DNA from 2 places in the Polaromonas sp. UC242_47 genome. Region 2 is predicted to be linked to the other one. Evidence: riboswitches for the same ligand, from Rfam matches in the RefSeq annotation. Region 2 holds a riboswitch; the other holds the start of a gene.
The links. Region 2 has a riboswitch for S-adenosylhomocysteine ahead of metH (methionine synthase). Riboswitches for the same ligand answer to the same signal wherever they lie in the genome.

Region 1 (10,322 bases), 4.0 Mb from region 2:
GCGTTGCCCGACCTGCGAAGGCGCCGGCGTGCGCACCATAGGCATGAGCTTTTTGCCGGATGTGAAGGTGTTGTGCGAAACCTGCCACGGCGCACGTTTCAACCCCGAAACCCAGGCCGTGACCTGGCGCGGCAAAAACATCGGCGATGTCTTGACCATGGAAGTTGATGAAGCCGTGGAGTTTTTCGCCTCCATGCCCAGCATCGCGCACCCGCTGCAACTGCTGAAAGACGTGGGCCTGGGTTATCTGACTTTGGGCCAACCCTCGCCGACCTTGTCGGGTGGCGAGGCCCAGCGTATCAAGCTGGTGACCGAGCTGTCCAAGGTGCGTGACGACATCACGCGCCGTGGCCAGAAAGCGCCGCACACGCTGTACGTGCTGGACGAACCCACCGTTGGTCTGCACATGGCCGATGTCGAAAAACTGATTCACGTGCTGCACCGTTTAGTCAATGGTGGCCACAGCGTGGTGGTGATCGAACACGACCTGGATGTGATCGCCGAAGCCGACTGGGTGATTGACCTCGGCCCGGACGGCGGCAACGCCGGCGGCCAGGTGGTGGCGTCCGCGCCGCCGGAGGCGGTGGTGAAGCTGGGCACCCACACCGGGAAAGCGCTGGAAAGTGTGCTGGCCCGGGTGGGTGTGCCTGAGTTGCTATTGAATCAATAGCTGCTTGCGTCCGTTGTATCTGGGCTGGAGGCGGATTTGGCTTGTAAGTGCCGGCCAAATCGCCGTTCTGCTCAGCGGCGGCGCGCCGCCAGCACGGCCTTGGCAACTTCGGCAAAACCCGCGCCGCGTTCCCCCTCGGTGATGTAACGCGGCTTGTGGCTGAGCTGGGCCTCGAAGCGGCGTATATTGGCCACCCCCACCGAATGCGGGAAGGCCTCGAACATCAGCTGGTCATTGGTCGAGTCGCCGACATAGACCCAGTTCTGCATTTCGCTGTCCAGGTCGCGGCCCAGCAGTTCGCGGACTATCCAGCGTGCGCCTTCCAGCTTGTTGTGTGCGCCAAACCAGCCGTTGATGTGGATGGAGCTCACGGTGGCGTTCATGCCTTCGTTTTGCATGATGGCCACGGCCTGGTTGATGGCCTCGGCCGGCAAATGCACAAACTCGCTGTGATCTATGGCGATGTCGGTTTCGCGCCCCGGGCTGTCTTCCGATTGCACGGCGCCGGGCACTTCCAGCGTCACGCGGCGCGCCACTTCCTGCATGCGGGCGTAGTTGGCCAAGCGTGTGGTTTCATCCTGTTGATACAGTTTTGATAGCTGACTACGTCCGTCCACTATAGGTTGCAGGCTGTTTTGGCTTGAAACAAGCGCCACCGCGCCGTTTTCGGCGACGATGGCATCCACCGGCCAGCTCAGCGCAAAGGGCTCGCTCCAGCCGACCGGGCGGCCGGTGATGGGAATCACGTGTATGCCGACGGCTTTCAGGTCGGCCAGCGCCTGCAGTGCATCGGGTGTGATGGCGCCCTCGGTGGTCAGGGTGTCGTCGATGTCGGTGAAGACACCGGTGATGTGTTGGCGCTCGGTTTCGGGCCAGGTTTTCAGGGCTTTCATGCCGAAAGTGTCGCATGTCTGTACAATGGCGGCTCCCTGAGGAGCGTTGCAACCCACGACATGTGGTCTAGGCTCAGGACTTTCATTTGCAACCACGCTCACCCGCATATGCTTAGAAGCCGGGTGACCGACCGACATCCCCGTTCCTCAACGCAACATGCCGTGGCGATATTGCCCAATTGACGTTTGAAATCTGGAGAACCGTATGAGCGCCGTCCTGAAACCTGTTACTGATTCCATCATTGCCGACATCGGCCTTGCCGCCTGGGGCCGCAAGGAACTGAAGATCGCCGAAACCGAAATGCCAGGCCTGATGGCCATTCGCGAAGAATTCGCCAAGGCCCAGCCGCTCAAGGGCGCACGTATCACCGGTTCGCTGCACATGACCATCCAGACCGGCGTGCTGATCGAGACCCTGAAAGCCCTGGGCGCCGACGTGCGTTGGGCCTCGTGCAACATCTTCTCGACGCAAGACCACGCTGCCGCCGCGATCGCCGCCACCGGCACGCCGGTGTTTGCCGTCAAGGGCGAGACCCTGGCCGACTACTGGGACTACACCCACCGCATCTTCGAATTCAGCGGCGCCAAGGGCACGCCTGAAGAAGGTCCGAACATGATTCTGGACGACGGCGGCGATGCCACCTTGTTGATGCACCTGGGCACCAAGGCCGAGACCGATGCCAGCCTGCTGAGCAAGCCCGGTAGCGAAGAAGAAATCTGCCTGTTCAATTCCATCAAGGCCAAGCTCGCGCAAGACCCGACCTGGTACAGCCGCCGCCTGAAAAACATCATCGGCGTGACCGAAGAAACCACCACCGGCGTGTTGCGTTTGAATGAAATGTCGGCCAAGGGCACCTTGGCCCTGCGCGCCATCAATGTCAACGACTCGGTGACCAAGTCCAAGTTCGACAACCTCTACGGCTGCCGCGAATCCCTGGTGGACGGCATCAAACGCGCCACCGACGTGATGATCGCCGGCAAGGTCGCTTGTGTGGCCGGTTACGGCGACGTGGGCAAAGGTTCGGCCCAAGCCTTGCGCGCATTGAGCGCGCAAGTCTGGGTGACCGAGATCGACCCGATCAACGCCCTGCAGGCCGCGATGGAAGGTTACAAGGTTGTGACCATGGAATACGCCGCCGACAAGTGCGACATTTTCGTGACCACCACCGGCAACAAGGATGTGATCCGTTACGAACACATGGCCGCCATGAAGGACCAGGCCATCGTCTGCAACATCGGCCACTTTGACAACGAAATCGACATCGCTTCGCTGGAAAAATGCGAGTGGGAAGAGATCAAGCCGCAAGTTGACCACGTGATCTTCCCGGACGGCAAACGTATCATCCTGCTGGCCAAGGGCCGTCTGGTGAACCTGGGTTGCGGCACCGGCCACCCCAGCTTTGTCATGTCGTCCAGCTTTGCGAACCAGACCATCGCCCAGATCGAACTGTTCACCAAGCAGTCTGAATACGAAGCCGGCAAGGTGTATGTGTTGCCCAAACATCTGGACGAAAAAGTGGCGCGTCTGCACCTGAAGAAGGTCGGCGCCATGCTGTCCGAATTGACCGACGAACAAGCGGCCTACATTGGCGTGAACAAGGCCGGCCCGTACAAGGCCAACACCTACCGCTACTAATGGCTACTGCGCGATCCGATAGCGGCGTTGCGGGTCCTGATCAGGCAATCCTCATGCACCTGAAGTGCATTCCGGTTGCCTGCCACCCGCGCCTTGCTCTCGGGCCGCTCGCTACGCCATCAACGCCGTAAAAGGCAGAAAATTCCATCATGCGCGCTGACCTCTTTCTTGTTGAACATGGCCTGGCCACCACCCGCTCGCAGGCCCAGCGCCTGATTGCTTCGGGCGTCTTGTGGCGCGTGGAAGAGGGCGGCCCCTGGAAAAAAGTCGCCAAAAACGGCGACGAATTGCCCGGCAACGCCGAGGTCCAGGTGCCGGACACCACCGAGGCGAAATACATTTCGCGCGGCGGCCTCAAGCTCGAAGGCGCACTCCAGAAAACCGGTGTCGATGTCAGCGGCTTGCGCTGCCTGGACATCGGCCAGTCCACTGGCGGTTTCACCGACTGCCTGCTGCAGCGTGGCGCCGCCCAGGTGGTGGGTGTGGACGTGGGCCATGGGCAGTTGCACGGCACGATGCGCGACGATGCGCGCGTGGTGTGTATCGAAGGGGTCAATGCCCGTTCGCTGACGGCCGACGAATTGGTGACGCATTACAGCCGGGCCATGCGTGGCGGCGAAGAGGGCGAAGATGGCGAGGGCGGTGAAGGCTACGAAGAAGACACCGACTTCGACCCGATCTTCGACTTCCTGACCGGCGATTTGTCCTTTATCTCGCTGACCCTGGTGTTGCCCGCCGTGGTGCGCCTGCTCAAGCCCGACGGCCACTTGTTGATGCTGGTCAAGCCGCAGTTTGAATTGCAGCCTGGCCAGGTGGGCAAGGGCGGCATCGTGCGTGATCCGGTGCATTTTGCGTTTGTCGAAAAACGTTTGCGCGACACCTGCACCGGGCTGGGCCTGGAGGTGTTGGGCTGGCTGGACTCTCCGATTGAAGGCGGCGACGGCAACCGCGAATTTTTTATCCATGCGAAAAAAGGCCATGAAGCCGTGGGGGAAGACCAGCCGCTGGCGGTCGCCCCACCGCGCAAGGCCGCCAAACGCACACCGCGCAGCGAACTGCGCGCCATGCATGAGGCGCACGAGGACTCTGAAGAAGCCCACGCCGGCCAGCATGGCCCGGCGCGCGGCAAACGCCGCGACAAAGACGATTGAGCCGCGCTGCGACGTCCTGAAGAACAAGTGAGACTGGTGATGAATCTTCCGATCAGCTTTGAATTTTTCCCACCCAAAACGCCTGAAGGCGCCGACAAGCTGCGCGGTGTGCGCCAGGCCTTGTACGCGCACCAGCCCGAGTTTTGCTCGGTGACTTTTGGTGCCGGTGGCTCGACCCAGGACGGCACCTTTGGCACGGTCAAGGAAATCCTGGCCGAAGGTGTGCAGGCCGCCTGCCACTTCTCTTGTGTCGGTGCGACCAAGGCCACGGTGCGCCAGCAACTGGCCGAGCTGCAGGCCATGGGCGTGACGCGCCTGGTGGCCTTGCGCGGCGACCTGCCCAGCGGTTACGGCATGGGTGGCGAGTTTCATTACGCCAGTGACCTGGTGGCGTTTATCCGCGAGACCACGGGCGATGCCTTTCACATCGAGGTGGCGGCCTACCCCGAGATCCATCCGCAGGCCAAATCGGCCGACGCCGACCTGCAGGCCTTTGCGACCAAGGTCAGGGCCGGTGCCAATTCGGCCATCACCCAGTATTTTTTCAACGCCGACGCCTACTTCCGCTTCGTCGATGACACGCAGAAGATGGGAATTGATGTGCCGGTGGTGCCCGGCATCATGCCTATCACCAGTTCCACGCAGCTCATGCGTTTCAGCGACGCCTGCGGCGCAGAAATCCCGCGCTGGATACGCCTGCGCCTGCAGGGCTACGGCGACGACACCGCGTCCATCAAGAGTTTTGGCCTGGACGTGATCACCGCCCTGTGCGCCCAGCTGCAAACAGCCGGCGTGCCCGCCATCCATTTCTACACCATGAACCAGGCCGCCGCGACCACGGAAATCATCCGGCGGCTGAACGGGGCTTAAGGCCGGCCACCCATGCAACAGGGTGTGATCCGGTTTGCCTTGGCCGCCAGCTTGCTGGCGCTGCTGGCCGCGTGTACGACGGCGCCGGTGTCCACGCCGGCCACACCTGCCGAGCCCGTGCCACGCGCCGGCAAGACTCCTAAAGCGCCAGGCGCTTCCTCCAGCCAGACGGCATCACCCGCAGAGCGGCCGGCCGATGAGCCGGCCCGGCCGGAGCTGCTGGCGGGCGAACCCGCGCGCGAGTTCGAGCGCGGCGGCGCCTCCTGGTATGGCCCGGGTTTTCAGGGCCGGCGCACCGCCAGCGGCGAGATTTACGACATGCACGCCCTGACGGCCGCCCACCGCACCTTGCCTTTTGGCACCATGGTGCGGGTGCACAGCCTGGTCAACGGCCGGGACGTGGATGTACGCATCACCGACCGCGGCCCCTTCAGCCGCAACCGCATCATCGACGTGAGCCGCGCCGCCGCCGAAGAACTCGGCATGTTGGGCCTGGGCTTCAAGGAGGTGGTGCTGCTGGTGCCGGAGTCCACGCCAGCGGTGGCTGAAGCGCGGCCACCGCCAGCGCCGGCCAAAAAACGTGCACGGGTCGTCAAGCGGGTGAAGCCGAAGGCGCGTTGAACCTGGCTCACTGCAGGTGTCAGGGGGCGCTGAGTTTCTGGCCGCCGGTCGCACCAGCACCGGCGGTTTGCGGTCGCTCAGTTGACGAAAGTCACGTCGTCCCTGGCCTGCGGCGGTATCTTGATCGCGAGGGCTTTGACGGGCCCGCTGGTCACCACGGTGCCGCCATGTGCCGTGCCTTTGGGGATGATGATCAGCGTGCCCGGTTTGAATTCCTTGCGTTCGCCGCCCAGCCACATCGCGCCGCTTCCTTCGATGATGTACTGGATCTCGTCGGTTTTGGGATGGATATGTTTTGCCACGTTGCCGGACTGAATGCCAATCGTGGCGTTGTCGGTGCTGACAAGTCCCCGGGCATTCATCTCGGGATTGGGCGTGGCTGGAATCTCGCCATGCTTGAGCGCCATGAGGTCGATCATCGCGGGAGCCAGGGGCGCCGACTGCGCATGCGCGTCGGGCAGCGCGTGATGCGCCAACGGCGACACCGCAATTCCGGCCGCAAATGCAGTGGCGATGGCAAAGCTGAAGGCAGTCGTGGAGTAGCGCATGGGTCCCATCCTTTGAGGTAGTTAGAGTTGGCGGGCCAGTATGCGCAGGTAGCGCCTGACTTGCCAATAGCGCCGACCCGGTAAGGGCAGACCGGCCATCCGCGGATCGCGCGTCAAGCCTGATCCTGCCAAAACCGGCTGGCCAGCCAGAAGGCGTGGGTAAACCAGATTTTGTGCATGAAATCGGCACTGCGCCCTTATTTGGCGAGCGTCAGTAGCTATTAAATGCATAGCGTTTACGGGTTGGGTGCTTGGGTTCCAGGCGACCAAGTCAAGTATTTACCCTGGCTTTTCCCGTGGCTTGTCGAAACGGCTATACGCTAATCGTCGTGCAGCTGAGAGGCCTGAAAAGGCCTTGGTAAAACCCAACCGAAAGGAAAACCGCATGACTGCCTCAGCCCTCATCGCCCCCGCCTCCGACCGTGAACTGGTCCTGACCCGGCTGATCGCCGCCCCGCGCGAGAAGCTTTACGGGGCCTGGACCCAGCCCGAACTGCTCAAACAGTGGTTTGCCCCCAAACCCTGGCGCACGCCGCGCGCCGAGTTGGATGTGCGCCCCGGCGGCGCCAGCATGATTGTCATGGCCGGCCCGGACGGCACAGAGTTCCCCAGCCGCGGCGTCTACCTGGAGGTGGTGCCCAACCAGCGCCTGGTGTTCACCGACGCCTACACCGAAGCGTGGCAGCCGTCTGAAAAACCCTTCATGACCGTGGTGCTGAGCTTTGTCGACGAGGGCGGCAAGACGCGTTACACCGCCCGCGTGTTGCACTGGTCGGTCGCCGACCGCGAGGCGCATGAAAAGATGGGTTTTTATGAAGGCTGGGGCCAATGCACCGACCAGCTCGCCGAACTGGTGGGCGCGCCCAAGCCCACGGCTTGAGCGTTTGAACAGATCAAAAACTTCCGTGGAGGAATCACAGATGAACACCACAAGCACCGTCAGCCCGATTTCAAAACCCGCCCTCTGGACAGGCCGCGTCCTCACCGGCCTGGTCCTGCTTTTCCTGCTGATGGACATCAGCATCAAGTTCATGGGTGTGCCGCAGGTGGCCGAGTCCTTGATCCAGCTCGGCTGGCCCGTGACCTCGGCCGTGCCGCTGGCCGTGTTGCTGCTGATCTGCGGCCTGCTTTACGCCTTCCCGAAAACCTCCGTGCTGGGGGCTGTGCTGCTGACGGGTTATCTGGGCGGCGCGATTGCCACGCATGCACGCATTGGTGATCCCTTGTTCAGCCACACGCTGTTTGGTGTGTATATCGGGGTGCTGATGTGGCTGGGGCTTTGGTTGCGGGATGGGACGTTGCGGGCGCAGATGCCTTGGCGGGTTTAGTACAGGGATCAACTTTCCTGTCTGTCCGCCAAGAGTTTGTCAAAGGGCTGTGGCTGCTTGGCGCGCGCGATGCAAAAGCTGTGATGTCGGCCCCGGATTAGGTTCGATCCCACAATATAGATTGTGAGTTAGCTGTCGTTTGGTGTGGCGGGTGAAGCTGGTTGGAATGGTTAGGGTATGCAAACTTGCGCCTTGGACCAGCAGAGCAATATTTAGGGCGATAGAACATGGAGATGACATAGCTACTGAACAATTCATAGATATTGGCGAGCTTCATTCGCCCGAAGTAGATGGCATTCTCAATCCTGATGCGGCCCAACGTTTGAGTTAGACGCCAGGCGACTCGATATAGAGGCCGGCGGTCTCTTCTGAACTGAATTCGATGACATGTATTCTGAGCAACCCAGAGGTGATTGCTGGTTCGAACTCTCGCTGCAGACGATCAAGATAGAAGCTTGCGGGGCGCGCGGTTTCTTCCTGAACGTTCGCAAGTACCAGAGCCAAGTAGACATTGGCCTTCTTAATGGTCTTGTAGTGATGTAGTTTTGTCAGCATCACGTAGAGACGATCCCGGAACATCAACGATGTATACCCGCTAGGCCGAGTTTCGACAAAGACTTCTGAATCGACCGTGTTGATGTAGGCATCAAAGATCGGTGTGGTATCAGTGATTGGATCTATGCCAGAGAACTGCGTGGACAACTTGGCTTCCTGGATGACGTTGAAGGCCTGCAGATTTTGAGCCGAAACGAACTTCGCGATCGAGGTTGACTCGAGCTTTGCTCGATCTATGCGGCGGCTGGGCGCTTCCGCCGCCGCGGCTCGCGGCACCTCTTCTTCCCTTCGCTTCGCGGCGACTTCTTCGTCAGCTGCCTTCTTCACCGTCAACAGCTCTGCCATTTGATCAGGCAGGCCAAATATGTTGGTACTTGTTTGCCGTTGCGAGACGCTGGTTGTCACTGTTATTAGCTGTGTACGCAGCTCGGCATTCTCTTTCTTTAACTCCGTCTTCTGAGTTTCCTTTTCCTTTAGCGACTTGGACATGTTGACGAGCTTCCCGAGGGAGAAGTTGTCAAACAACTCGCTGAGCACCAATACAAGCACGAAGGCTAGAAGCACTAGAAGCCCGCCGGAAATCTCTCCTCGTGGCTCTATGAGAAAGAATCGAAAAACAACCATCACCCCCAAAAAGATGCAGAAGATGACGATGAGTGTTCGAACGAACCAGTTCGATGACGGTTGCTCCATGTGGTTTCCTAGTGTTTTTCTTCTGGTGTTTAACGTAATGTATGCCGCAAAGTCTGCGGTATAAAAATGCCGCAGCGGCATAAGCTGGTGCTGAATAAATCAGCCATGTTGTTCCGCAAAGAATTTTCTGATCTCACCCCAGCTTCCCAGCTTCCCAGCTAAACAATTGACCGACAAACCCCGCCGCCACCGAGTTTAGGTGCTGCTCGCGTATGGGGCCTCCTCTGCTGGGTAGGTGCTTTCCCCCGTTTTTGGACTGAGCCCGCAATAGCCTCACGCTACGCGATGGCAAGCATTCATAGCTGGTGCAATCGTGGTTTGATTACTATACTTTCAGTAATTCCTGAAAATTCAGTAAACACGAGCCGCCATGAACCTAGCCCCCCTGACCCAACGTTTTGTCCTTCATTTCGGAGAAATGGGCAGTCGATGGGGCATTAACCGCACCGTTGGCCAGATTTACGCGCTCTTGTATGTTTCGCCGCGTGCCCTGAATGCCGACGATATTGGCGAGGCACTGGGCTTTTCGCGTTCCAACGTGAGCATGGGGCTGAAAGAGCTGCAGTCCTGGAATCTGGTGAGGCTGCAGCACCTGCCGAATGACAGGCGCGAGTATTTCCAGGCGCCCGAAGACGTCTGGGCCATCTTCCGCACCCTGGCCGAGGAGCGGCGCAAGCGCGAGATTGACCCGACCTTGTCCATGTTGCGTGATGCGCTGATGGAGCAGCCGGCGCATGAGGACGACATCCACGCCCAGGCGCGCATGAAACAAATGCACGATTTGATCGAGCTCATGACGGGCTGGCTGGCCGATGTGCAGAAGATGGATTCGGCCACCCTGGTCAGCCTGATGAAGATGGGCGCCAAGGTGGCCAAGCTGCTGGAGGTCAAGGACAAGTTGACGAGCAAGGTGGTGGCCGGTTTGACAGGCAAGCCGACACCAGACACCATGGCGGCTCAACCATCGGGTGTTGCCGATCACAAACCTGCTGGCCGGATCTTCGATAACACGAACGATAAAGAAGGGAGCTGACCATGGAAGGCCTTGATGGATTTCTGCTGGCGCGTATTCAGTTTGCGGCCAACATCACGTTTCACATCCTGTTCCCGACCATCAGTATCTCGCTGGGCTGGGTGCTGCTGTTTTTCAAGCTGCGCTTCGTCAAGACCGGGCAGCAGCACTGGATGGATGCCTACCAGTTCTGGGTGAAAATTTTTGCGCTGACCTTTGCGCTAGGTGTGGTCAGCGGCATCACCATGAGTTTCCAGTTCGGCACCAACTGGCCGGGCTTCATGGAAACCGTGGGCAACATCGCCGGGCCGCTGTTGGCCTATGAGGTGCTGACAGCGTTTTTCC
Region 2 (10,322 bases):
GCTAAAACGCTATTGTTTCGATAGCTGTTTGCGCCCGTCCCATGAGGGCTAGAGCCCTGTTTTTCTTATAAAACGGCGCGGGCCGGCGGACTGGTGGCGCGGCCGGCAAAGTCGGTCCAGCAGCGGCGCCTGAAGTCATACAACTTGCAGGCACGTGCCGTGTCGAAATACCAGCGCCAGGAAAAACGCTGGACCACGATGCGGCCAGGCAGCAGTTCTTCCAGCCTGGCTTGCGCGGCCTTGAGTTGGTAAAGCGGGATGCTCATGTCCACGTGGTGGGCGGTGTGCTCCATGATGTGATGCACCAGCGTACCTATCTGCCAGGGAAAGGTCAGGTGCACGGTTGTCGAGACAAAAGGCTGGGCGCGTTGCCAGGCGGCGCGGTCGTCGTGCCAGCACACCTTGACGTGGGTGTGGTGACCGTAAATCACAAAACCCATCATGTGGAACCAGAAAAACAGCGGCACGACAAAGCCCAGCAGCAGCAAAAGCAGCGCGGACTGGTAGGTCAGCCAGGCTGCTGCTATCAGCCCAGCAATCCACAGCGCGGCAAACGCCGTCACCAGCAGGCAGTCCCAGGTGAAGATGGCGCGCCGGGTGTTGCCCAGGCTGGAGGCACGCGGAAACATCATCTTTTTCCACCAGATCTCGACCAGGTAATACACGCCAGGGCCCCAGCCGCTGCGATAGATTCGCTGCATCAGGCGGCCCAAAGGCGACAAAGCCCGAAACTCCGCTTGTGTGAGCGGCGCCCAGACAAAATCCACACCTTTGAGGTTGGTGAAGCCGTGGTGCACCGCGTTGTGGCCCACGTCCCACAGGCTGTAGGCGGTCAGCGAGGGCAAAAAGGCGATGCGGCCCAGCCAGCGGTTGAGGCGGCGGTGTGGCGTGAGGCTGTGGTGGCAGCCGTCGTGGCCAATCACAAACAGCCGGCCAATCACAAAACCGGCGGCCAGCCCGCACAAGAGCTTTAGCCAGACCGGCTCCAGGCCCACCACGCCGGCCAGCAAGGCCGTCAGCAGCATGTAGTCGACAGCGAGCAAGACCAGGGCGCGCCAGCTGCTGCGTTGTGCCAAGGGCAGCAGCCAAGCGCGTATGACCTTGCGATGCGGCAAAGCGGCGTTTGTCGGCAGCGGCTGGGGGGCGGCAGAATCGGGCACGGGGTGTTCAGGCGGAGGCATCATGGACGAAAGCGTGGAAGAGGTGGGGGAGTGGCCTGGCGAAACCGGGGCGGCGCCGCGTGGGGTCGCAAGCTGACCCTGTGATGCAAGCTGACCCTGTGATCCTAGAGGCCGAGCGGCGCGCACCATCTGACCAAGATCAAGGCAGAGGCACTGCAGCGGCGGAAGTTGAGCGAGGACAGGGGGGATCGGTAACCGGTTTGTAACTTTTCCGTGTGAGAATCAGAAACTAAATTACAGGAGACAGACATGCACAGCAGTGCCACGAAAATTGTTGCCACCCTTGGCCCCGCTTCCAGCGATCCCGCGCTGCTCGAAAAAATGATACGTGCCGGCGTCACCGTGGTTCGCCTGAACTTCAGCCACGGCACGGCCCAGGACCACATCGACCGGGCCGTCATGGTGCGCGAAGCCGCCCAGCGCGCCGGCCGCGAAGTCGCCATCATGGCCGACCTGCAGGGTCCGAAAATCCGCGTCGGCAAATTTGCCGAAGGCAAGGTCATGCTGGTGGCCGGCGCCAAGTTTGTGCTGGACGCCTCGCGCCAGGAACCCGGCGACCTCAAGGGTGTCGGGCTGGACTACAAGGAACTGCCGCGCGACGTGCGTGCCGGCGACGTCTTGCTGCTCAACGACGGCCTGATTGTGCTGACGGTGGATGCCGTGCGTGGCGAAGAGGTGATCACCACCGTCAAGGTCGGCGGCATCTTGTCCAACAACAAGGGCATCAACAAAAAAGGCGGCGGGCTGACCGCGCCGGCGCTGACCGGCAAGGACATGGAGGACATCAAGACCGCCATGAGTTTCCAGGCCGATTACGTGGCGGTGAGTTTCCCCCAGAACGCCACCGATATGGAAATGGCGCGCCAGCTCTGCAACGTGGCCGCCGCACCCTACAAACACAAGCCCGGCCTGATCGCCAAGATCGAACGCGCCGAGGCCATCCCCAAGCTCGAAGAAATCCTGCAGGTCAGCGACGGCATCATGGTCGCGCGCGGTGATCTGGCCGTGGAAGTGGGCCATGCCGCCGTGCCGGCGCTGCAAAAACGCATGATCAAGCTGGCCCGCGCGTATGACAAACTGGTCATCACCGCGACCCAAATGATGGAAAGCATGGTGTTGAACCCGGTGCCGACACGCGCCGAAGTCAGCGACGTAGCCAACGCCGTGCTCGACGGCACCGACGCCGTGATGCTGAGTGCCGAAACCGCGGCTGGCAAATACCCGCTGGAAACCATTGAAGAAATGGCCAGCATCTGCCTGGAAGCCGAAAAAGCCGAATACGCGGCGCTGGACGCCGACTTCAGCGGCAAAACCTTCACCCGCATCGACCAGTCGATTGCCATGGGTGCCTTGTTCACGGCCCACCACCTGGGCGCCAAGGCCATCGTGGCCCTGACCGACAGCGGCGCCACACCGCTGTGGATGAGCCGCCACGACATCCGTATGCCGATTTACGCGCTGACGCCCAACCTGGCGACCCAGCGCAGGATGGCGCTGTACCGCAACGTGCGTCCGCTGCTGATGGACACCAGCGCCGATCGCGACACCGCGCTGGACCAGGCCGAAGGCCACCTGCTGCGCCGCAACATCGTGCAAAGCGGCGACGTGTACGCCATCACCTGCGGCGAACCCATGGGTGCGCCTGGCGGCACCAATATGCTGAAAATCTGCCGGGTTGCCTAGTCAAATCGGGCTCTAGACCAGTCGTGACAAGCACAAAAAGCTATTAAATCAGGAGCAACTGGTGCTGACCCTGCGGGTCTGCGCCGGCCTGCAGGGTCAGGTGCTTAAGCCCCGGGTGTGTGGGGGCACTGCTGGCCGCCTGGTGCACAGCGGGTAAAATGGGGGGAGTTACCACCCAGTTACCCTCTTTCCGGGAATATATTTATGGCACTCGTTTCCATGCGCGAGCTGCTGGACCATGCGGCAGTTCACACCTACGGCATTCCGGCTTTCAACGTCAACAACCTGGAGCAAGTCCAGGCCATCATGCAGGCCGCTGACGAGGTCAATGCCCCCGTCATCATGCAGGCCAGCGCCGGCGCCCGCAAATACGCTGGCGAAGCGTTTCTCAAACACCTGATCCAGGCCGCGGTCGAGAGCTACCCGCATATTCCTGTGGTCATGCACCAGGACCACGGCCAGAGCCCCGATGTTTGCCAGGGCGCCATCAACCTGGGCTTCAGCTCGGTGATGATGGACGGCTCCTTGATGGCCGACGGCAAGACCATTGCCGACTACGACTACAACGTCGAGGTCACGCGCAAGGTGGTGGACATGGCGCACGCCACCGGCGTCTCGGTCGAAGGCGAACTCGGCTGCCTGGGCAGCCTGGAAACCATGCAGGGCGACAAGGAAGACGGCCACGGCACCGACGCCGTGATGACGCACGACCAGCTGCTGACCGACCCCGAGCAGGCCGCCGACTTTGTCAAACGCACCCAGCTCGACGCCCTGGCGATTGCCATCGGCACCAGCCACGGCGCCTACAAGTTCACGCGCAAGCCCACAGGCGACATCCTGGCGATTGAACGTGTCAAGGAAATCCACCGCCGCATCCCCAACACCCATCTGGTCATGCACGGTTCGTCCAGCGTGCCGCAAGACCTGCTGGCCATCATTCGCCAGTACGGCGGCGACATGAAGGAAACCTACGGCGTGCCGGTCGAAGAGATCCAGAAAGCCATCAAGTTTGGCGTGCGCAAGATCAACATCGACACCGACATCCGCCTGGCGATGACGGCCGCCGCGCGCAAATTCATGGCCGAAAATCCAGCCAAGTTTGACCCGCGCGAGTGGCTCAAACCCGCCACGGCCGCCGCCAAGGCGATTTGCAAGCAGCGTTACATCGAGTTCGGCTGTGAAGGCCAGGCCAGCAAAATCAAGGGCGAGTCGCTCAGCGTTGTCGCCGCCAAATACGCCAAGGGCGAGCTGGTCCAGGTCGTGAATTAAGTAAAAAACGACAAAATCCCGCGCCGGTTTTCGAACGGGCGATAATAAAAAGCTCGCTGATACCAGCGGGCTTTTTTACTTTGGCAAGCACCCATGACCACCGCACTCCACACTTCGGCCCTTACTTCCCTGCCCTTGCTGGCGCGCGGCAAAGTCCGCGACAACTATGCCGTGGGCACAGACCGGCTGCTGATGGTCGCCAGCGACCGCCTGAGCGCTTTTGACGTGATCCTCGGCGAGCCGATTCCCGGCAAGGGCGCGCTGCTGACGCAGATGGCGCTGTTCTGGTTCGACAAGCTGGGCAATCTCTGCCCCAACCACCTGACCGGCGAGGCGCCTGAAAGTGTGGTGACACCGGCTGAAATCCCGCAGGTGAAAGACCGCTCCATGCTGGTCAAACGCCTCAAGCCGATTCCGGTCGAGGCCGTGGTGCGCGGTTACCTGGCCGGCAGCGGCTGGAAGGAGTACCAGGAGAGCCAGGCGGTTTGCGGCGTGGCCCTGCCGCCCGGCCTGAAAAACGCCTCGAAACTGCCGGCGACTATCTTCACGCCGGCCGCCAAGGCGGCCGTGGGTGAACACGACGAAAACATCAGCTACGAGCAAATGGTCAAGGTGGTGGGGCCGGAGCTGGCCGCACAAATCCGCGACCTCAGCATCCGGATTTATGAAGCCGCAGCGGCGTTTGCGCTGACCAAAGGCATCATCATTGCCGACACCAAGTTCGAGTTCGGCCTGGATGAAAACGGCACCTTGACCCTGATGGACGAGGTGTTGACACCCGACTCCTCGCGTTATTGGCCGATTGAAGGTTACGAGCAGGCCTTTGCCGCCGGGCAGAACCCGCCCAGTTACGACAAGCAGTTTGTGCGTGACTGGCTGGAGCAGACCCTGGTCAATGGCAAACCCTGGGACAAAACCCCGCCCGCGCCGCGCGTGCCGCAGGACGTGGTCGAAAAAACCGCAGCCAAATACCAGGAAGCGCTGGCGCGACTGACGGCCTGAGCCGCCTAAATTTCACTGAAATGGCCACCGATTTGCGCAAGCGAATCGGGGAGCGTTTAAAATACATCCAACTCAAGGAGCGTTGCAGCGAAACCCGGTTTCGTCAGGCTTGAGTGACAGCAGGCCGCCGCGGCCTGCCTTTGCAACGGCGCTCACCTTTGATTCCTAAGGTGAGTGATGTCTGAAATTCAAGTCCCCCCGATGAAACTGTCCGGCCTGGAGCCGGTAAACATTGGCGCCGGCACCCTGTTCGTCAACATTGGCGAGCGCACCAACGTGACGGGCTCCAAGGCTTTTGCCCGCATGATTCTCAACGGCGAATACGAGCAGGCGCTGGTCGTGGCGCGCCAGCAAGTCGAAAACGGCGCGCAAATCATCGACATCAACATGGACGAGGCCATGCTGGACAGCCAGGCCGCCATGGTGCGTTTCCTGAACCTGATCGCCAGCGAGCCCGACATCGCACGTGTGCCCATCATGATCGACAGCTCCAAGTGGAGTGTGATCGAAGCCGGCCTGCGCTGCATCCAGGGCAAGGGCATTGTCAACTCGATCTCGATGAAAGAGGGCTTGGAGTCCTTCAAGCAGCAGGCCAAGCTGCTCAAGCGTTACGGCGCGGCGGCGGTGGTGATGGCTTTTGACGAACAGGGTCAGGCCGACACCTACGCACGCAAGATCGAAATCTGCGAACGCGCTTACCGCGTGCTGGTCGACGAGCTGGACTTTCCGCCCGAAGACATCATCTTCGACCCCAACATTTTTGCGATTGCCACGGGGATTGAAGAACACAACAACTACGCGGTGGACTTCATCAACGCCACACGCTGGATCAAGGCCAACCTGCCGGGCGCCAAGGTCTCCGGTGGCGTGTCCAACGTGAGTTTCAGCTTTCGCGGCAACGACCCGGTGCGTGAAGCCATCCACACGGTCTTCCTGTACCACGCGATCCAGGCCGGCATGGACATGGGCATTGTCAACGCCGGCATGGTCGGCGTGTATGACGACCTGGAGCCGACCTTGCGCGAACGTGTCGAAGACGTGGTGCTGAATCGCCAGCCCGTCTACAAACCGGGCGAGCCCGAACTTTCGCCCAGCGAACGCCTGATCGAAGTCGCCGAAACCGCCAAAAGCGGCGCCAAGGACGACACGAAGAAAAACGAGTGGCGCGCCCTGCCGGTGCGCCAGCGCTTGTCACACGCCCTGGTGCACGGCATGAACGAACACATCGTGCCCGACACCGAAGAGGTCTGGCAGGCCATCAAGGCCGAAGGCGGCCGGCCGCTGCATGTGATCGAAGGCCCGTTGATGGACGGCATGAACGTGGTCGGCGATTTGTTCGGCCAGGGCAAGATGTTTTTGCCGCAGGTGGTGAAAAGCGCACGCGTGATGAAACAGGCGGTGGCGCATTTGCTGCCTTATATCGAAGCCGAAAAACTGCTGCTCGAAGCCGCCGGCGGCGACGTCAAGACCAAGGGCAAAATCATCATCGCCACGGTCAAGGGCGACGTGCATGACATCGGCAAAAACATCGTTACCGTGGTGTTGCAATGCAACAACTTCGACGTGGTCAACATGGGGGTGATGGTGCCTTGCCATGAAATCCTGGCACGCGCCAAGATCGAAGGCGCCGACATCGTGGGCCTGTCCGGCCTGATCACGCCCAGCCTGGAAGAAATGCAATACGTGGCCGGCGAGATGCAGAAGGACGACCATTTCCGCATCAAGAAAATCCCGCTGATGATTGGTGGCGCCACCACCAGCCGAGTCCACACCGCCGTCAAAATTTCGCCGCATTACGAAGGCCCGGTGGTTTACGTGCCCGACGCTTCGCGCAGCGTCAGTGTGGCGCAAAGTCTGCTCTCTGACCAGGCCGCCAAATACATCGACGAGCTCAACAGCGACTACGACAAGGTGCGCACGCAACACGCCAACAAAAAACAAATCCCGATGTGGCCTTTGGCCAAGGCGCGTGCGAACAAGACGCCGATCGACTGGGCCCACTACACGCCGCCTGTGCCCAAATTTATTGGCCGGCGCGTGTTCAAGAATTTCGATCTGGCGGAGCTGGCCAACTACATCGACTGGGGCCCGTTTTTCCAGACCTGGGACCTGGCCGGCCCTTTCCCGGCGATTCTGAAAGACGAGGTGGTGGGCACCGAGGCCGTGCGGGTCTATGCCGATGCCCAGCGCATGCTCAAACGCCTGATCGAAGGCCGCTGGCTCACGGCCAGCGGGGTGATGGGGCTGTACCCGGCCAACAGCGTGGGTGACGACATCGAGATTTATACCGATGAGTCGCGCAGCGAAGTCGCCATGACCTGGTACGGTCTGCGCCAGCAAGCCGAAAAAACCGCGCTCGACGGCGTGATGCGGCCCAGCCGCTGCCTGGCAGACTTTGTGGCGCCCAAGCAGCTCGCTCCTGAAGTGATAGCTGCTCGCGCACAAGGAGCGGGGGCTGCAGGCCTGAAAGGCTCACAAATCCAGGACTACATCGGTGTGTTTGCCGTGACCGCCGGTCTGGGCGCCGAGAAGAAGGAAAAATACTTCAACGACGACAACGACGACTACTCGTCCATCATGCTCAAGGCCCTGGCCGACCGCCTGGCCGAAGCTTTTGCCGAGGCCATGCACAAACGCGTGCGGCAGGACTTGTGGGGTTATGCCGCCGACGAAGCCTTGAGTCCCGAGGACATGATTGCCGAAAAATACCAGGGCATACGTCCGGCGCCGGGTTACCCGGCTTGTCCGGACCACAGCGTCAAGAAAGACATGTTCGAGCTGCTGCAGGCGGCGGACATCGGCATGGCGCTGACGGAAAGCCTGGCCATGACCCCGGCGGCCAGCGTCAGCGGTTTTTACCTGAGCCACCCGCAAAGCGTGTATTTCAACGTTGGCAAGATTGGCGACGACCAGTTGCAGGACCTGGCCAAGCGGCGCGGTGAGAAGGCCGAAGACCTGCAACGTTTGCTGGCGCCCAATTTGTAGCCCGGCTGCGTGACGGTTGTCACGAGGGGCGGGATTTTCCCCTCCCGTTGGGGGCGACATCCCCTGTTTTTACAAAAAAACACGCGCGGCAGGCGGGCGCCGTGTACCTTTTGGCTGTTTCGCACGTTCAGGTAAGGGGCCCTTTCCGGGCACTGCGATTCACGTTTCACGAAAGGTCGACCATGAACACCTCCACGGAAAATCTTCAGCCGGGCCAGCAACCGGCATCGTCCGCCAACAAACCCCTGTGGGCGGCTGTGGCCGTTCTCAGTGTGGCGGTGTTGGGCATGGGTGGCACCATGATTTACAACCAGCGTGCGCAGACCCCTCCGGTGGCCACCGTGGCGGCTGTGACGCCGGCCCCGACCATCGTGGCGCCGCCGCCGGCCGCACCGGCTGCTGCTGCCAATGCCGCTGACGACCTGGCCGAAAAGCCGGCGGCGGCACCCGCCAAGCCTGCACCGGCACCGATCAAAAAAGTGGTCAAACCCGCACCCAAGCCAGTACCGGCGCCGGCACCCAGCTATTCCGGCGTGTCGCCCGCGCCTTACCCCGCCCCCGCGCCTGTGGTGGCGGCCGCGCCGGTGTGTGCGGTGTGCGGCAGGGTTGAATCGGTGACGCCGGTCGAACGTTCGAGCAAACCGGCCGGTGTCGGTGTGGGAACGGTGGCTGGCGGCGTGCTGGGGGCGGTTCTGGGCAACCAGGTCGGCCACGGCGGAGGTCGGACCGCCGCCACCATTCTGGGCGCGGTGGGCGGTGGTTTTGCCGGCAATGCGATTGAAGGCCATGTCCGCAAAGAGACGGTGTACCAGGTCGGTGTGCACATGGACGACGGCTCGCGCCGCATGGTGGAAGTGGCGCAACCCCCCAGCATAGGCAGCCAGGTGACGGTGCAGGGTTCTACGCTGCGCGGCAATGACGGCGTCAGCTACGGCCCGAAACCCGTGGCCGCCCCCGCCAGCGTACAGCCTGCGCGCTCGGATGAGCTGAACCGATAACTGTTGCGACCGTCCGGTAGCTGGCGCTTTTTGCGTACGGTGTCGGCCGAAAGAGGCGCGTTTGTTCCGTCGCTCAGTGCGCCGCCTTGAGCACGCGGCGGTATTGCACCGCCTCGGCCACATGGCCGACCTGCACGCTGGCGTCGCCGGCCAGGTCGGCGATGGTTCTGGCCACCTTCAGGCAGCGGTGAATCCCGCGGCCCGACCAGCCCAGGCGGGCTGCGGCGATGTTCAAAAACTTTGCGGCGGCAGCGTCCAGCTGGCACTGCGTGTCAATGGCTTTTCCCTGCAGCGCCTGGTTGCTGCTGCCTTGGCGCGTCATGGCGCGTTCGCGGGCCAGCACCGTCCGCTGCCTGATGCTGGCCGTGCTTTCGCCCGGCGCCGCGCCCAGCAATTCATCGGCGCCCAGTGCGCCGACTTCCACATGCAGATCAATGCGGTCCAGCAGCGGGCCGCTGAGTTTGCCCTGGTAACGCGAGACCTGGTCCGGCGAACAGCGGCAGGCGCGCAAACTGGAGCCCAGGTAACCACAGGGGCAGGGGTTCATGGCGGCGACCAGCTGAAAACGCGCGGGGAACTCCGCCCGTTGGGCCGCGCGCGAAATCGTGATGCTGCCTGACTCCAGTGGCTCACGCAAAGCCTCCAGCGCAGCCCGTGGAAATTCCGGCAATTCATCCAAAAACAACACGCCATGGTGCGCCAGCGAAATTTCGCCAGGCCGGGGGGGCGAGCCGCCACCGACCAGGGCCACCGCGCTAGCTGTATGGTGCGGGGAGCAGGTCGGGCGCTGGGCCCAGCGGTCCATTGAGAAGCGTCCGCCCAGCGAGGCAATCGCCGCGCTTTGCAGGGCTTCTTCGGTGCTCATGGCCGGCAGCAGGCCGGCAAAACGCTGGGCCAGCATGGATTTGCCGGAGCCAGGCGCACCAACCATCAGCAGGCTGTGGCCGCCGGCCGCGGCGATTTCCAGCGCCCGTTTGGCGGCTGCCTGGCCTTTGACGTCTGCCAGGTCGGGGTAGGGCATGTCCTGGTGTTGCGCGCTGGCATGCAGCCGGACCCAGCCGTCCATGGCTTCGGGTGGCGCATCGCCCGGCAGGAATTGCCTGACCACGTCGAGCAGGTGGTGGGCGCGGTAGACCTCGGTTCCCGGCACCAACGCGGCTTCCTGGGCACTGCCTTCGGGCAGCACAAGTTTGGGTTTGGCCTG

Region 1: linked by a shared signal. The riboswitch ahead of ahcY (adenosylhomocysteinase) and the one ahead of metH (methionine synthase) in region 2 are both predicted to bind S-adenosylhomocysteine.

What each region holds. Positions count from the first base shown of each region.
Region 1 covers NZ_JBIOAO010000001.1:4,168,439-4,178,760, reverse strand. The annotation lists partial or broken gene uvrA (excinuclease ABC subunit UvrA) at 1-648, shown strand, start outside; gene ACHMXK_RS20320 (HAD-IIB family hydrolase) at 742-1,563, opposite strand; S-adenosyl-L-homocysteine riboswitch at 1,596-1,670, shown strand; gene ahcY (adenosylhomocysteinase) at 1,769-3,199, shown strand; gene ACHMXK_RS20310 (TlyA family RNA methyltransferase) at 3,349-4,350, shown strand; gene metF (methylenetetrahydrofolate reductase [NAD(P)H]) at 4,390-5,220, shown strand; gene ACHMXK_RS20300 (septal ring lytic transglycosylase RlpA family protein) at 5,233-5,841, shown strand; gene ACHMXK_RS20295 (cupin domain-containing protein) at 5,919-6,389, opposite strand; gene ACHMXK_RS20290 (SRPBCC family protein) at 6,775-7,269, shown strand; gene ACHMXK_RS20285 (DoxX family protein) at 7,310-7,717, shown strand; gene ACHMXK_RS20280 (hypothetical protein) at 8,045-8,965, opposite strand; gene ACHMXK_RS20275 (GbsR/MarR family transcriptional regulator) at 9,336-9,998, shown strand; gene ACHMXK_RS20270 (cytochrome ubiquinol oxidase subunit I) at 10,001-10,322, shown strand, end outside.
Region 2 covers NZ_JBIOAO010000001.1:207,606-217,927, forward strand. The annotation lists gene ACHMXK_RS01025 (phosphoglycerate kinase) at 1-5, shown strand, start outside; gene ACHMXK_RS01030 (fatty acid desaturase) at 66-1,160, opposite strand; gene pyk (pyruvate kinase) at 1,431-2,864, shown strand; gene fba (class II fructose-bisphosphate aldolase) at 3,069-4,133, shown strand; gene ACHMXK_RS01045 (phosphoribosylaminoimidazolesuccinocarboxamide synthase) at 4,227-5,135, shown strand; S-adenosyl-L-homocysteine riboswitch at 5,204-5,296, shown strand; gene metH (methionine synthase) at 5,337-8,120, shown strand; gene ACHMXK_RS01055 (glycine zipper 2TM domain-containing protein) at 8,303-9,118, shown strand; gene ACHMXK_RS01060 (YifB family Mg chelatase-like AAA ATPase) at 9,192-10,322, opposite strand, start outside.